Regions from separate parts of the Myceligenerans halotolerans genome, predicted to be linked through region 1. Evidence: predicted binding sites of a transcription regulator. Region 1 holds the regulator's gene; the other holds the start of a gene.
The links. The regulator Rex, encoded in region 1, represses fermentation and respiration genes when NADH is low (regulators of the CRP and FNR family bind a similar motif). The targets are predictions, from matches to a motif close to CTTGTGAANNNNTTCACAAG.

Region 1 (7,849 bases):
GTCGCTGGACGACGACAACATCGTCGTCACCGGCGATCTGACCATCAACGGCAACACCAAGGCCGTCGAGCTGACCGGCGACTTCACCGGCACGGCGAAGGACCCCTTCGGCAACAACCGCGCGGGCTTCGAGGCGAGCACCGAGATCAACCGCAAGGACTTCGGCATCACCTGGAACGCCGCGCTGGAGACCGGCGGCGTCCTAGTCGGCGACAAGGTCAAGATCACGCTCGACGTCTCGGCGATCGCCAAGGGCTGAGCATCGGCGCCAAGGGCTGACCATGCTGTGGTCGGTCCGTTGGTGAGTGATCGGCAGATCGATCTGCCGATCACTCACCAACGGACCGACCACAGCCGCCGGAACGGGCCGTCCGGCCGGACCGACCGGCCCGGCGCCGTTTTCACGGGTGCACGATCAACCAGGTGGCGACGGCCGGACGGGCGCCCGCGTTCCGCACGCGGTGCGGCACCGAGCACGGGTAGCTGATCGAATCGCCGGCCGCCAGCACCACCTCGTCGTCCGCCAGCTCGACGGTGAGCTCACCCGAGACGACGTTGCCGATCTCGTAGCCCTCGTGCTTGAACAGGCCGGCGTCGCCCAGCGTGGCCGTGGCGCCCGGCGGGTAGACGGACTCGAAGAAGTCGAGACCGGGCGTCGGGTGCGGCGACAGCCGGCGGAAGGAGACACCGCCGTCGAGCGTCACCGGCGACACCTCCCAGGCACGCGTGACCGCGACGCCGGCCCCCTCCGGCTCCGCGCTCCCGCCGCGGGGACCGGCTGCGGCACCGGGCGGCTCGAAGACATCGGCCAGCGGCACCCCGAGCGCGTCCGTGATGGCGAGCAGTCGCACCACCGAGGGCCGCATCACGTCCCGTTCGATCTGCGACACGGCGCTGGCGGAGATGCCGAGCGTCGCCGCGAGGCTGCGTGCGGAGACACCGCGCGCTTCACGCAGAGCACGCAGCCGGGCGCCGAGCGACGGTTCGGAGGACACGGCCGCATCGTACGGGCGCATGGGATCGAAATGCGCCCCTTCGCGGCGACACGCCGGGCGCCACGCCAGGCCGACATCGCCGTAACATGCGTGAAGTCATTACTGAACATGAGCTTTACCGCATGGTGACACCCGCGAAACCGCGCGGCATCCGTTAACCCATAGCTTCATCCGGACACGGATCCCCACCGGAAGGCACGGCTCATGACGGAGTACACGGAGGTGTCGGCGCCCACTGCAGCCGCGCCGTCCAGCCCACCCAGCACGTCCCCGCCCGGCGACCACGACCTGGTGGAAGCCGCGGGTCATCCCGCCGGCTCCGGCAACGTCAAGTCGTCCTACGACCCCCGGCTCGCCAACGAGGACCTGGCGCCGCTGCGGGAGCAGCGCTGGTCGGCGTACAACATCTTCGCCTTCTGGATGTCCGACGTGCACAGCGTCGGCGGCTACGTCACCGCGGGGAGCCTCTTCGCGCTCGGCATCGCCAGCTGGCAGGTGCTCCTGGCCCTGCTGGTCGGCATCGTCATCGTCCAGGTGTTCACCAACCTCGTCGCGAAGCCCAGCCAGATCACCGGCGTGCCCTACCCCGTGATCAACCGGGCCGTCTTCGGCGTCAAGGGCGCCAACATCCCCGCGATCATCCGCGGGCTCATCGCGGTCGCCTGGTACGGCGTCCAGACGTTCCTCGCGGCCCAGTCGCTGAACATCGTCTTCCTCAAGTTCATCCCCGCCGCCGAGGCGCTCGTCGCGCCGTCGTTCCTCGGCCTCAGCGCGCTGGGCTGGATCTCGTACGCGATCCTCTGGCTCGCCCAGGCCGCCGTCTTCTGGAACGGGATGGAGACCATCCGCCGGTTCATCGACTGGGCCGGCCCCGCCGTCTACGTCGTCATGATCGTGCTCGCCGGCTACATGGTCTCCCAGGCCGGCTGGTCGAACATCAGCCTGAGCCTCGCCGAGGGCGAGCCGCTCGGCGGGTGGGCGCAGGTCGGCGTGTTCTGCACGGCCGTCGCCATCGTGGTCTCCTACTTCTCCGGGCCGATGCTGAACTTCGGCGACTTCGCGCGGTACGGCCGCTCGTTCAGCGCCGTCAAGAAGGGCAACCTCCTCGGCCTGCCCGTGAACTTCCTGTTCTTCTCGCTGCTCACGGTCATCACGGCGTCCGCCACCATCCCCGTCTTCGGCGAGCTCATCACCGACCCCATCCACACGGTCGAGCGGATCGACACCCCGTTCGCGATCCTCCTGGGCGGCCTGACCTTCGTCACCGCCACGGTCGGCATCAACATCGTCGCCAACTTCATCTCGCCCGCATTCGACTTCTCCAACGTGGCGCCGCAGAAGATCAGCTGGCGCATGGGCGGGATGATCGCCGCCGTCGGCTCCGTGATCCTGCTGCCCTGGAACTGGTACGACGACGCCGACGCGATCCACTACACGCTCGGCGTGCTCGGCGCGCTGATCGGGCCGCTGTTCGGCATCCTCATCGCCGGGTACTACGTCGCCGCCCGCCAGCGCATCCGGGTCGACGACATGTACACGATGTCCGAGGGCGGCACCTACTGGTACCAGAACGGCTACAACCGCAACGGCGTGCTGGCGGTCCTCATGGCCGGTGTCCCCACCGTCCTGCTGGGCGTGCTGCCCAAGCTGCTGGCGGACCTCGGCTGGTACGACATCTCCTGGATCGGCAACTTCACCTGGTTCATCGGCTGCGGCCTGGGCTTCGCGGTGTTCTGGGCACTGGAGCGCCGCAACCCGCAGGTCCCGTCGTTCGACGACGCCGCCGAGGGCGTGAGCGACGGCGCGACTGGTGCCACGGGCGGCACGACCGAGGCCGCCGACAGCGCGGGCGCTACCACCGACGGCGCGGCCGGGGCCACCGCGTGAGGCGGCGCCCATGCTGATCCGGGTGATCAACCCCAACACCTCCCGGGCGATGACCGACAAGATCGGCCGCACCGCCCGGGAGGTGGCAGGTCCCGGGGTCGACGTCGTCGCGGCGTGCCCGGCCCCGGGCGCCGGGCCGGCCGCGGTCGAGAGCCACACCGACGAGGCCTGGGCCGCCCTGACCGTGGCGCGCGACGTCGCGGACGCGCGGGCCGACGGATTCGTCGTCGCCTGCTTCGGCGACCCGGGGGTCGACGCCGCACGCGAGCTCACCGCAGGACCCGTCATCGGCATCGCCGAGGCCGCGATGCACGTCGCCACCCTCTCGGGACGCACGTTCGCCGTCGTCACCACGCTGTCCCGGACGCTGGGCCGGGCTCACGACCTCGTCAGGCGCCACGGCTTCGAGGACGCGTGCGTCGCGTCCTACGCCGCGAACGTCCCCGTCCTGGACCTGGAGGAGCCCGGGTCGGCCGCCCGCGAGGTCATCACGGAGCTCGGCGAGCGAGCGGTCCGCGTCGACGGAGCCGACACCGTCGTCCTCGGCTGCGCGGGCATGACGGACCTCTGCGCGGACCTCACCGAACGCGTCGGCGTCCCCGTGATCGACGGCGTCGCGGCCGCCGTCGGGCTCGTCGCCGGAATGGTCCGCATGGGCGTGGGAACCAGCAAGCGCGACGAGTACGCCTCTCCGCCCCGCCCGCCCGCGAGCGCGGCGACACCGGCCGGCGGGCCGGTCCGTCTCATCTGATCGACGACACGGTCGGCAGCCGGCCACCGATTTGCGGGCCACCGGCCACCGCCGACCACGCCATCTTGCGTGGTGGTTACGCTCCCATCACACAAAATGGCGTGGTCGCCAGCCGGGGCCGTCCGATGGCGCGGTCGCCAACCGCATCGCCGCCTGCCCTCCGAGGCACCCGCCCACCCAGGGCGGGCCCGGGAGCCGGCCCGCTCAGTCCGCCGCGCCGGCCGCCCTGGCCGCCGCGTGGAAAGCCAGGATCTGGAGCTCGCCGCCGACGTCGACCGAGCGGACCACGACGTCGTCCGGGACCTGCAGCGCCGTCGGCGCGAAGTTCAGGATCTCCCGCACGCCCGCCGCGACAACCTTCTCGGCGACGCCCTGCGCCACCCCTCCGGGGGTCGCGAGCACCACCATGGAGACGCGCCGTTCGGCGATCACCGCGGCCAGGCCGGCGACGTCGTCCACCCTGATTCCCGCGACCTCGGTCCCCACCACGTCCGGGGAGGCGTCCAGCAGCGCCGCGACCTGGAATCCCCGCTGCGCGTAGCCGGAGTAGTTCGCGAGCGCGTGGCCGAGGTTCCCGATCCCGACGATCGCCAGCCGGTGCTCGGACTCGAGCCCCAGGGCTCCCTTGATGTAGTCGGCCAGCGACTGGACGTCGTACCCCACGCCTCGGGTGCCGAACGAGCCCAGGAACGACAGGTCCTTGCGCAGTTGCGCCGATCCCACGCCGGCCCGCTCGGCCAGCTCCGACGAGGACGTCAGCAGGACGCCCTCGTCCGCCAGGTCTCGCAGGGCACGCAAGTAGTAGGGCAGGCGACCGACGGTCGCCGCCGGGACAGCGTTCTCGCTGAGTTCGGCCACGCGGCTCGCTCCTTTCCCGGGACGACGACGTCAGCCGGGCTCGCTCCTTCGCTCGTCAGATCATGCCAGGAGACGGGCCAGTCGTGCGGGATCGATACGCCAGAATCCCTGCTGCACACCGTCCACCTCCACGACCGGCACGTACTCCCCGTACTTCGCGGTGAGAGCCTCCGCCTCGGGCCCGTCGGAGATGTCCACCTCACGCCACCCGGCGCCGGTGTCCGCCGTGACGGCCTCGACGACGGCACGGGCCGCGTCGCACAGATGGCAGGACGGCCGGGAGTACAGGACGACGCGGGCATCGGAGGTGGTCACGACCAGAGCCTACGACGACGGCCGCCGGCGTGGTGCCGAGCCCGCGCGCCGGGCGGATGGCAGGGTCCCAGGGCCGTCCTCACGTGCGACTCCGCACGCCCGCGCGCCGATAGAGTGAGGCGCATGTCGTCGACGCAGCCCGCATCCGCCACCGCGGCATTCTTCGACGTCGACAACACGATCATTCGCGGTGCGAGCGCGTTCCACCTGGCGCGAGCCGCCTACCAGCGGGGATTCTTCCGGACCCGTGACCTGCTGCGCTTCGGCTTCATCCAGGCGCGCTACCTGCTGTTCGGCGAGAACCGGGAGCAGATCGACGAGGTGCGCAACCGGGCCCTCGAACTGATCGCCGGCCGCACCGTCGCCGAGGTCACCACCCTCGGCGAGGAGGTCTACGACACCGTTCTCTCCCTGCGGATCTTCCCGGGAACCCGCCGGCTCCTGGAGGAGCACCTCGCCGCGGGACACCAGGTGTGGCTCATCACGGCGACGCCCGTCGAGATCGCCGAGCTCATCGCGCGCCGCCTCGGCGCAACCGGGGCGCTCGGTACCGTCACCGCGCACGAGGACGGGTTCTACACCGGCCGGCTGGTCGGCGACCTCATGCACGGCGCGGCCAAGGCGGCCGCCGTCCGCGAGCTCGCCGAGGCCCGGGACATCGACCTGACGGCGAGCTACGCCTACGGCGACTCGCTCAACGACCTGCCGATGATGAACGCCGTGGGGCATCCCTGCCCGATCAACCCCGACATCCGCCTGCGCCACCACGCACAGGACGTGGGCTGGCCCATCCGCGAGTTCCGCGGCCGCCCGCAGCGCCTGGCCGGCCGGGGCGTCCGCACGGCGTCATGGGCGGGAGCGGCATGGGTGTTCGGGCTGGTGATCCGCGCGCTCCGCCGCCGCATCCGCGGCCGCACCTTCCGCGACTGACTGTGCTTTCCGGAGCCGCCGGGCTCAGCCCTGCGGGCGCTCCTACGTCGCGTCCTCGGTCTTCGCAACCTGTCCGGCGGCCCGGGACCGGTTGCGTCGAGCGGTCACGCTGACGCCCATGGCTAGCAACACCTCGCATGGATCCAGCAGGCACGCCGGGTGCGTCAGGGTCTGGCCGCGAAGCGTTCCAGGAGTTCCGCGTGGCCCGAGCAGACCAGGAGGTCGTTCGCCGAGACGCGCGTCTCCGGGGTCGCGTAGAAGAAGTCCTGGCCCGGAGACTTCACGCCCATCACCGTGATCCCGTACTTCCGCCGGATGTTCGACTGGGCCAGCGTGAAGCCCTGCATCTCCTTCGGCGGCCGCATCTTGACGATCGTGAAGCCGTCCTCGATCTCGATGTAGTCGAGCAGCTTGCCGCTGACCAGGTGCGCTACCCGTGCGCCGGCGTCGGCCTCGGGGAAGACGACGTGATGGGCGCCGATCCGCGTGAGGATGCGGCCGTGCTCCGCGGAGATCGCCTTCGCCCAGATCTGCGGCGTGCCCAGATCGACGAGGTTCGCGGTGATCAGCACGGACGCCTCCAGTGACGACCCGACGCCCACGACCGCCGCCCCGAAGTCCTTCGCGCCGAGCTGCTCGAGCGCCTCGGGGTTCGAGGCGTCGGCCTCCACGAGCGGGATGCGGCCGGACCACTGCGCCACCAGCGCCTGGTCCTTCTCCACCGCGAGCACGTCCTCGCCCAGCCGGTCCATCGTCGTCGCGAGCGACGAGCCGAACCTGCCCAGCCCGATGACGAGCACGCCGGCCTCGCGGGCCGGCCCCTTCTTCTCCGCCACGGTGTTCCCTCTCCTTTTTCTCCCGCTGATCACGCGAACAGCGGCTCGTGCGACCACCCGGTCACCCGGTCAGCCCGGCCCCGGTTCCGCTCCGGCGGCGACGTCGTTCACCGGTTCCCCGGTTCCCGTCCTGCGCCGTGACTCCGCCTCACCCGATGATCGGCCGTTCCTCGGGGAAGCGTATGATGCGACGCCGATCCCGGAGCGCCAGCGCGGCCGCGAACGTGATACCTCCGGTGCGCCCGACGAACATCAGGGCACTCAGAAGATACTTGGCCGCGTCGGGAAGCTCGGCGGTGATCCCGGTGGACAGGCCCACCGTCGCGTACGCGGACAGGGACTCGAACAGGACACGGCTCAGCGGGAAGTCGGTGATGTGCAGGAGTGTGACGCTACTGAGCATCACCACCGTGGCGCCGAAGAACGTCACGCCGAGCGCGAGGCGCAGGATGTCGGACGGGATCCGGCGCCCGTAGGCGTCGATGTCGCGGTCGCCACGCGCCTCGGCGACGATGGCCAGGAGGATCACCGCCAGCGTGGTCACCTTGATACCGCCGGCCGTCGACGCCGACCCGCCGCCCACGAACATCAGCGCGTCCGTGACCAGCCACGTCGACTCCTCCATTGCGCCGATGTCGACCGTGTTGAAGCCGCCGGACCGCGGCATCACCCCGGCGAACAGCGCCGCAAGGATCTTGCCCGGCCAGTCCAGCGGGCCGAGCGTGTCCGGGTTGCGCCACTCCAGCAGCCCGATCACCACCGAGCCGACCACCAGCAGCGCCACGCTCGTCATCAGCGTGAGCTTCGAGTGCAGCGTCAGCCGCAGGCCCCAGCGCCTGCCGAGCCCGCGGCTGCGCCCCTCGCGCAGCGCCCGGTACAGGTTGAGGATCACCGGGAACCCCAGCGAGCCGATGAACACTCCGAGGGCCACGGGCAGGACCAACCCCCAGTCGCCGACGTGCGGCATCAGGCCCTCCGCGGTCGGGATGAAGCCCGCGTTGTTGAACGCCGAGATGCCGTAGAAGAGCGAGTGCCACACCGCGGTGCCGAAGTGTTCGTCGATGACGAGGAAGCGGGGGACGAGCAGCGACGCGATCGCCAGCTCCAGCGTCGTGGCCGCCACGATGATGGTGCGGACCAGCGACCCCACCTCGCCGAGCTTGCTGGTCTTCGTCTCCGACGCCGTCAGCAGCCGCTGGGTCAGCCCGATCCGCCGGGAGACCACCATCCCGATGATCGACGCGATCGTCATGATCCCCAGGCCGCCCACCTTGATG
Region 2 (7,849 bases), on a different contig from region 1:
ACCAGGTCGCCCGGCGTCATCGTCAGGGCCTTCTTGAGCCCGGAGTACCCGCCGTGCTTCTCGTAGGTGGACAACCGCCACGACCGCGGGGCGTCCCACGTCTCCGTCAGCACCGGAAGCAACTCGGTCATCGCGCGTCCTCTCCCGGCTTCTTGTCCATGCCCACCTCGGTGTCCGCAGGCGTCACGGGCCGGCGATCGGCGCTGGAACCCGGCTCGCCGGTGAGGATCTCGCCCGGCTCGCCGGCCGGGGCGGAGGGGCCGCCGGACGGCGCCCAGCCGTGCTCACGCGCGATCCGCAGCCCGACCAGCGACGGTTCGCCCGCGCCCACGCCCTCGTGCGCCCGCCCGTCGGGGAACCCGGCCAGGACCCGGCTCATCTCCTTGAACGAGCACACGCTGTCGGCCCCACGGGTCGGCGCCACGTCCTCACCCGCCCGCAGCTGCTCCGCGACGTCGACGGCGGACTCCGGCGTCTGGTTGTCGAAGAACTCCCAGTTGACCATCATCACCGGCGCGTAGTCGCAGGCCGCGTTGCACTCGACCCGCTCCAGGGTGATCGCGCCGTCCTCGGTGGTCTCGTCGTTCCCGACGCCGAGACGCTCGCTGAGCTCGTCGAAGATCGCGTCGCCGCCCATCACCGCGCACAGCGTGTTGGTGCACACGCCGACGGTGTACTTCCCGTTCGGCTTGCGCTTGTACTGCGTGTAGAACGTCGCAACGGCGCTCACCTCGGCGGCGGTGATCCCGAGCTGCTCGGCGCAGAACAGGATCCCGTCACGGCTCACGTACCCGTCCACCGACTGCACGAGGTGCAGCATCGGCAGCAGGCCGGAGCGCGGGTCCGGGTAGCGCGCCATGATCTCGGCGGCGTCGGCACGCAAGGACGCCAGGGTCTCGGCGTCGTAGGAAGCCCTGGTCGGGGCCGGCTCGACCGTCATCGGTCCACACCTCCCAGCACGGGGTCCAGGGACGCGACGGCGACGACGACGTCGGCCACCTGGCCGCCCTCGCACATCACCGACGTGGCCTGGAGATTGTTGAACGAGGGATCGCGGAAGTGCGCGCGGTAGGGGCGCGTCCCGCCGTCGGACACGACGTGCACGCCGAGTTCGCCGCGCGGGTGCTCGACGCTCTGCCACGCCTGCCCGGCCGGTACCGGGAAACCCTCCGTGACCAGCTTGAAGTGGTGGATCAGGGCCTCCATCGAGGTGCCCATGATCTTGCGGATGTGCTCCAGCGAGTTGCCCTGCCCGTCGCTGCCGATGGCGAGCTGGGCGGGCCAGGCGATCTTCTTGTCGGCCACGATGACCGGCTCGCCCTCGCTGGCGTCGAGCCGCGACAGCGCCTGCTCGACGAGGCCCAGCGACTGGTAGCACTCCTCCAGGCGGAGCACGACCCGGTCGTAGCAGTCCGCGCTCTTCGAGACCGGCACGTCGAAGTCGTAGGTCTCGTAGCCGCAGTACGGAGCGGACTTCCGCACGTCGTACGGCAGCCCCGTGGACCGCAGCACCGGACCTGTCACGCCGAGCGCCATGCACCCGGAGAGGTTCAGGACGCCGACGTCGGTCAGGCGCGACTTGAAGATCGGGTTCGCCAGCATCAGGTCGCCCAGGTCCTTGAGATAGCCGCGGACCTTCTTCAGGGCCTCGCGCGTCTGGGCGGTGAAACCCTCCGGCACGTCCAGCGCCACGCCACCGGGCCGGATGTACGCGTGGTTCATGCGCAGCCCGGTGGCCGCCTCGAAGAGCCGCAGGATCTCCTCGCGCGCGGTGAACGCGACGGTCATCACCGTGGTGGCGCCCATCTCGTTGCCGCCCGTGCCGAGGCAGACCAGGTGGGAGGAGATCCGGTTGAGCTCCATCATCAGTACGCGGATCACCGAGGCACGCTCGGGCACGTCGTCGGTCACGCCGAGCAGCCGCTCCGTGGCCAGGCAGAACGCCGCCTCCTGGAAGAACGGCGCCACGTAGTCCATCCGGGTGCAGAACGTGGGCCCCTGCGACCAGGTGCGGAACTCCATGTTCTTCTCGATGCCGGTGTGCAGGTAGCCGATACCGGCGCGGGCCTCGGTCACCGTCTCGCCGTCGATCTCCAGCATGAGCCGGAGCACGCCGTGCGTGGACGGGTGCTGCGGGCCCATGTTGACGACGATGCGCTCCTCGCCGATGGCCTCGCGGGCGATCTCGTCCCAGTCGCCGTCGCCGTAGGCCTCGAACCCGCGGATCGTGCGGGCTGCGTCGTCGTCGATCGGCCGGGTCGCGTGCGGTTCTGCTGTCGCGGTCACGAGTAAGCCCTCCTCGTGTCGGGCGGGGGCACCGTGGCCCCCTTGTACTCGACCGGGATGCCGCCCAGCGGATAGTCCTTCCGCTGCGGGTGGCCCTCCCAGTCGTCCGGCATCTCGATGCGCGCCAGGCCGGGGTGGCCGTCGAACACGATGCCGAAGAAGTCGTACGTCTCGCGCTCGTGCCAGTCGTTGGCCGGGTACACGGACGTGGTGGACGGGACGTGCGGGTCCTCGTCGGGGGCCGCGACCTCCAGGCGCAGGCGGCGACCGTGCGTCACCGACACCAGGTGGTAGACGGCATGCAGCTCGCGGCCGGTCTCGTGCGGGTAGTGCACCCCCGAGACGCCGAGCGACAGCTCGAAGCGCAGATCCTGGTCATCACGCAGCGCCCGGCACACGGGCATCAGGTGCTCGCGGGCCACGTTCAGCGTCAGTTCCGCCTGCGGCGCCTCGGGCGAGTCGGCGCCGTGCAGGTCCACGACCACCTTCTCGATCGCCGCGTCGGGGTCGACGCCGTCCTCGCGGAGCACCTCGGTCAGCACGTCCACGACCCGGTCGAACCAGCTCCCGTACGGGCGCGACGACGCACCGGGCAACGCCACGGGCCGCACCAGGCCGCCGTACCCCGACGTATCGCCGGAGTCGTGCGCGCCGAACATGCCGTGCCGGACCTCGACAACCTCGAGGGGCGAGCCGACGCGTTCCAGATCACTCGGTTCGCCGCCGGCACCCGACCCGGGCAGGCCCGTGCCCTGCGCCGCCTTGTCCTGGATGGCCCTGCCCTGCGCCGCCTTGTCGAGCGCCGCGTCGTCCTGGGGAACCTTGTCCTTCTCCTCGCTCACCGCAGCAGCCCCTTCTGCTCGAAGGTCGGTGTCGCCTCCATGGCGGCGGCCTCGGCCGCGCGTGCCGCCTCGAGCCGATTCGCACCGAGCGGGGCGTTCTGGACCTGGTGGTGCAGCGCGAGGATCGCGTTGATCAGCATCTCCGGGCGCGGCGGACAGCCGGGCAGATAGATGTCGACCGGGATCACGTGGTCCACGCCCTGCACGATCGCGTAGTTGTTGAACATCCCGCCCGACGACGCGCACACGCCCATGGAGAGCACCCACTTGGGCTCGCTCATCTGGTCGTAGACCTGACGCACGACCGGCGCCATCTTCTGGCTGACCCGCCCTGCCACGATCATCAGGTCGGCCTGGCGCGGCGACGCACGAAAGACCTCCATGCCGAAGCGCGACAGGTCGTAGCGCGGTGCGCCCGCGGCCATCATCTCGATGGCGCAGCAGGCCAGGCCGAACGTCACCGGCCACATCGACGCCTTGCGCATGTATCCGGCGAAGTCCTCGATCGTCGTCAGGAGGAATCCCGACGGCGCTTCCTCGACACCCATGTCTCCTCCTTCTCAGTGCCCCTGGCTGACATTTCCTCGTGCTTGCTCCGGGCGGCTGTCTCGCACCTCGGCAGCCGCCCTCGCTGCGCCCTTCGTCAATGTCATACCCAGTCGAACCCGCCGCGGCGCCACTCGTAGACGAACGGGACGGTGATGAGCGCCAGGAAGGCGAACATCGCGACCAGCCCGAACGTGGCGAGGGTGGTGAAGTCGACCGCCCACGGGTAGAGGAACACCACCTCGATGTCGAAGACGATGAACGTCATCGCCACCAGGTAGTACTTGATCGGCAGGCGGCCGCCGCCCAGCGCGTTCGGCGTCGGCTCGATGCCGCACTCGTAGGCGTCGAGCTTGGCGCGGTTGTAGCGCTTCGGGCCGATGACCGCACTCGCCGCGACACCGCCCAGCGCGAGCACCGCCCCGATCCCCATGAGGATCAGGATGGGGAGATAGGGATTCATGCCGTTCCCCTCTGGAGTTCCTTCACGAGCTTGGTACCACCTTCGTCATGCCGGCGATGGTGCGGTCGATCCAGTCGCCGCCGCTCGGCTCGTAGCAGTCGGACAAGAGTTTGAGGACGAACTGCATCACGACCTTGCGCGGCAGTCCGTACTTCACGCAGGCCCGCATGACCTGCGGGTGCTCGATGAGCCGCACGAACCAGCGGCCCAGGGTGTAGTAGCCGCCCAGGTCCGCGCGCATGCGGTCGGCGTACGTGGCCAGGGCCGCCTCGCGCGCGGCGTCCGTCGACTTGTGGCGGGCCGCGGCGATCGCCTCGGCGGCGACGCGCCCGGCCTGCAGACCGTAGGCGATGCCCTCGCCGTTGAACGGGGACACCATGCCGGCGGCGTCGCCCGCGAGGAGCAGACCGTCGGCGTACAGCGGACCACGGTTGAAGCCCATCGGGAGCGCGGCGCCGCGGACCTTGCCGGTGGCCGCCTCAGGGCTGATCTCCCAGCCCTCCGGGGCGGAGTGGGTGAGCCAGGTGTCCTGGAGCGCCCGGTAGTCGATCCCGGCCCGGGACTGCCGCGCCGGCGTGCTGTGCACGCTGCCCAGGCCGACGTTCGCGGTGCCGTCGCCGAGCGGGAACACCCAGCCGTAGCCGGGCAGCAGGTCGGAGCGGCCGGGCTCGCCGGACCACAGCTCCAGGTGCGACTCCATGAACGGGTCGGTGTGCCGCGGCGTCGTGTAGTACGCGCGGACCGCGGTCCCCATGGGCCGGTCGTCACGACGCATCCGCCCGACGCCGGTCGCCAGGCGCGAGCTCACACCGTCGGTCGCGACGACGACGGGCGCTCGGAACGTTCGCTCCGGGCCGTCCGCGCGGCCGCGGCCGTCCAGCGGCTGCGCGGTGACACCGGTGATCCGGCCGCTGCGCTCGTCGGTGACGGCGCCGGTGACCTTGGTGCCGGTGAGGAGCTTGGCGCCGCTCGCCTGCGCGTGCTGGGCGAGGGTGTGGTCCAGCGCCATGCGGGCGCGGGCCATGCCGTAGCCGGGGTACGCCGTGAGGTCCGGCCAGTCGAGCTCCCAGGAGCGGCCCGTGGCGTGTACGCGGAGGCCGCGGTTGCGGATCCAGCCGTCGCGCTCGTCGGTGTCGACACCCATCCGGACCAGTTCCGAGACCGCGCGGGGGGTCAGCCCGTCGCCGCAGATCTTGTCGCGGGGGAACTCGGCCTTCTCGAGCAGGAGCACGTCGAGACCTGCGGACGCGCACCAATGCGCGGTGGACGAGCCGGCCGGGCCGGCGCCCACCACGATGACATCAGCGTCGTTGTCACGATGCTTCACGTGCTCACCCCCGATTGTGAACTCGCTGCTGGGTGTCAGGACAGGTCCTTGTGAACCCTGTCACAACACGGCCACCCTAGCCACACGAGACGGACATTGGGTAGCAAGGCGAACCTAACTTCGGGCGGTGATCCGCGTCACCGCGATGCGATGGGGCGGCGGCATGCTGCCGAGCAATGCTGGTGACGCGAGACACGGCCGTGTGATTGGTTGACTACCAACGAGCCCTCTGGGACTCGCCAGGATGACTTGCGGTGCTGCCACCGTTGCCCTTCGGGGATCTGCTCCTGGGGTCCCAGAGGGCTCGTCGCTGTCCAGTACCACCATCAGGCCAGGAAGATGCCTGATGGATGCTCTGTTCATGTGGGCTCAGTGCGGATTGGATGGTTCTCGACCACCGTCCTGACCAGCCGAAAGGGCTACCTATGACCGATCGCGTCACGGTCTTGGACCGCATGACAGCCGACCTGTTCGACTTCGACCTGAAGTCAGTGCCGGTGCCTGACATCAAGGGGCTGAACACAACGACCGACTGCACCGACGACGGCTGTACGAAGACTTGCACAAGCCGGGGATGCTCCAAGACCTGCAATTGCCCGACGACGGCCTGCACGAAGAAGGGCTGTTGACGGTCGTGGCACAGTCGCGACCGTTCGTCTGGATGCGGGAGTTTCCCGTGTTGGCACGGGTGCCCCTCCTTCCGGTGGAGTCGGACGGGACGACCTCGTCCGGCTCCACGGATGGAGACGTACTCTCCGAAGCTGTGCGTTTTGCGTCGCGTTACACGGGAGATGCGGTGCGCGGCGGCACTCCCATGACTCCCCGGCTTGCGCAGACGCTGCGAGCGTACGATCGCCGTGCCCGGACGCGACCAACGCCACGCGGTGTGTTCGCCGGGGTTCAGGTAGCCGATGTGGTCGGTGAAGACCAGCGCACAAGATTGTCACTCGGCTCTTCGCATCGGGTGCACACGACACCGAGTGCGGGATGGCTGGTCTCCGTCGCTGATCGGGTGATGTCGTTGCCCGGAGTGCTGGACCGCCTGACGCTCTCGGCCAGCAACTTGGTCGTTCGACGGGGAGACTGCTTCGAACACGAACGCATCGCCGAGGCCGGGGACAACGTTCCGGAGCGGGTGACGATTCGCGCCACGCCCGCGGCCAGCCTGATCCTCGCGCGATGTCAAAGCGGCGCGCGGCTGCGCGATCTCATCGCGACGGTTCAGCGCGAGTGGCCGTCGGTCCCGGAGCAGATCGTCCGGGATGCTGTACTGACGATGGTCAGCGGGGGCTTCCTGCTGACTGACCTGCTGCCCGAGCGCATCAATGATGCCCCCCTCCGGCACATGCTGACGAAGCTCCCCGTGGCAGCTCCGATGCGAGACGCCCTTGCCGCGATACGTGACGCACTGGTTCGTGCCGACGAGTACCCTCCCGGTGACCGCGAGCGTCTGGCGGCGCTGGACGCCGCACGACTGGCCTGTGACAACGTCGTGCGGGTCGAGAGCCCGATCACCTCCGACACCGCGGTGGATGCCGACGTCGTCGTACCTGAGTCCTTGATGCACGATGCGGCAGAAGCTGTCGGCCTGTTGTGGCGGATCGGACATACGTTGCCGGTCCTGAGCGGCTATCACGACCGCTTCGTGAGCAGATACGGCACGGGCCGTGCCGTACCGCTGCTCGACGTCCTCGACCCGGTCGAGGGCCTCGGTGGTGTCGGGGACGAGGCAGAGATTCGCGCGGCACCGATGGAGCGCAGTCGGCTGCGGATACTGGCTGACTTGATCGCCACCGCCGTCGGAAGGGGTGAGACCGAGGTGGAGATCGATGACGCGACGATCTCCGCTCTCGAAGGACGCAGCCCCGACCGGCCGCCACCGCCACCGAGCGCGGAGATCTATGCGCGGGTGCTCGCCGCGTCCTCGGCAGATCTGGAGGCAGGGCGGTATCACCTGGCCATCGATGCGGGCGGGACGCAGGATGCCGGGTCGACGGTCGGCCGGTTTACGTCGTTGGTGAACCTGGACCACCGGGGCGTGCTCTCCCGATTGGCGAAGCCGGCACTGACCGCCGAGGTCTTGGTCCGTCCCCGCAAGCCGGAGCTGAGCACGGCGGCCGTCCCGGCGGGCTTCGCAGACACGCGGATTCCCGTAGGCGTGCCGTACAAGGACGGCGATCTCCGGCTGGACGACCTTGTTCTCACGTCCGACGGCACCCGCCTCATGCTCTGGTCCCGGTCACGGAAATGCCAGGTCGTCCCGGTGCTGTACTCGCGCGTGGGCTCGATGTACATCTCGCCCGTCGCCCGATTGCTCCAGCAGCTCGCGCTCTCGGGAACCACGCCATGGTGTGCATGGTCGTGGGGCCCGCTCGACGACACGGC

Region 2: a site for Rex is predicted at 5,512-5,531, ahead of ACYVK5_RS03355 (geranylgeranyl reductase family protein). Genes of this name have one in related genera too.

The regions. Positions count from the first base shown of each region.
Region 1 is NZ_BAAGRL010000016.1:19,410-27,258, forward strand. It holds gene ACYVK5_RS11915 (YceI family protein) at 1-259, shown strand, start outside; gene ACYVK5_RS11920 (helix-turn-helix domain-containing protein) at 402-995, opposite strand; gene ACYVK5_RS11925 (NCS1 family nucleobase:cation symporter-1) at 1,200-2,882, shown strand; gene ACYVK5_RS11930 (aspartate/glutamate racemase family protein) at 2,893-3,633, shown strand; gene ACYVK5_RS11935 (redox-sensing transcriptional repressor Rex) at 3,838-4,491, opposite strand; gene ACYVK5_RS11940 (glutaredoxin family protein) at 4,552-4,806, opposite strand; gene ACYVK5_RS11945 (HAD family hydrolase) at 4,930-5,736, shown strand; gene ACYVK5_RS11950 (potassium channel family protein) at 5,901-6,572, opposite strand; gene ACYVK5_RS11955 (TrkH family potassium uptake protein) at 6,721-7,849, opposite strand, start outside.
Region 2 is NZ_BAAGRL010000006.1:21,227-29,075, reverse strand. It holds gene nuoF (NADH-quinone oxidoreductase subunit NuoF) at 1-131, opposite strand, end outside; gene nuoE (NADH-quinone oxidoreductase subunit NuoE) at 128-940, opposite strand; gene ACYVK5_RS03375 (NADH-quinone oxidoreductase subunit D) at 937-2,286, opposite strand; gene ACYVK5_RS03370 (NADH-quinone oxidoreductase subunit C) at 2,283-3,029, opposite strand; gene ACYVK5_RS03365 (NuoB/complex I 20 kDa subunit family protein) at 3,125-3,676, opposite strand; gene ACYVK5_RS03360 (NADH-quinone oxidoreductase subunit A) at 3,778-4,137, opposite strand; gene ACYVK5_RS03355 (geranylgeranyl reductase family protein) at 4,160-5,464, opposite strand; gene ACYVK5_RS03350 (lantibiotic dehydratase) at 6,039-7,849, shown strand, end outside.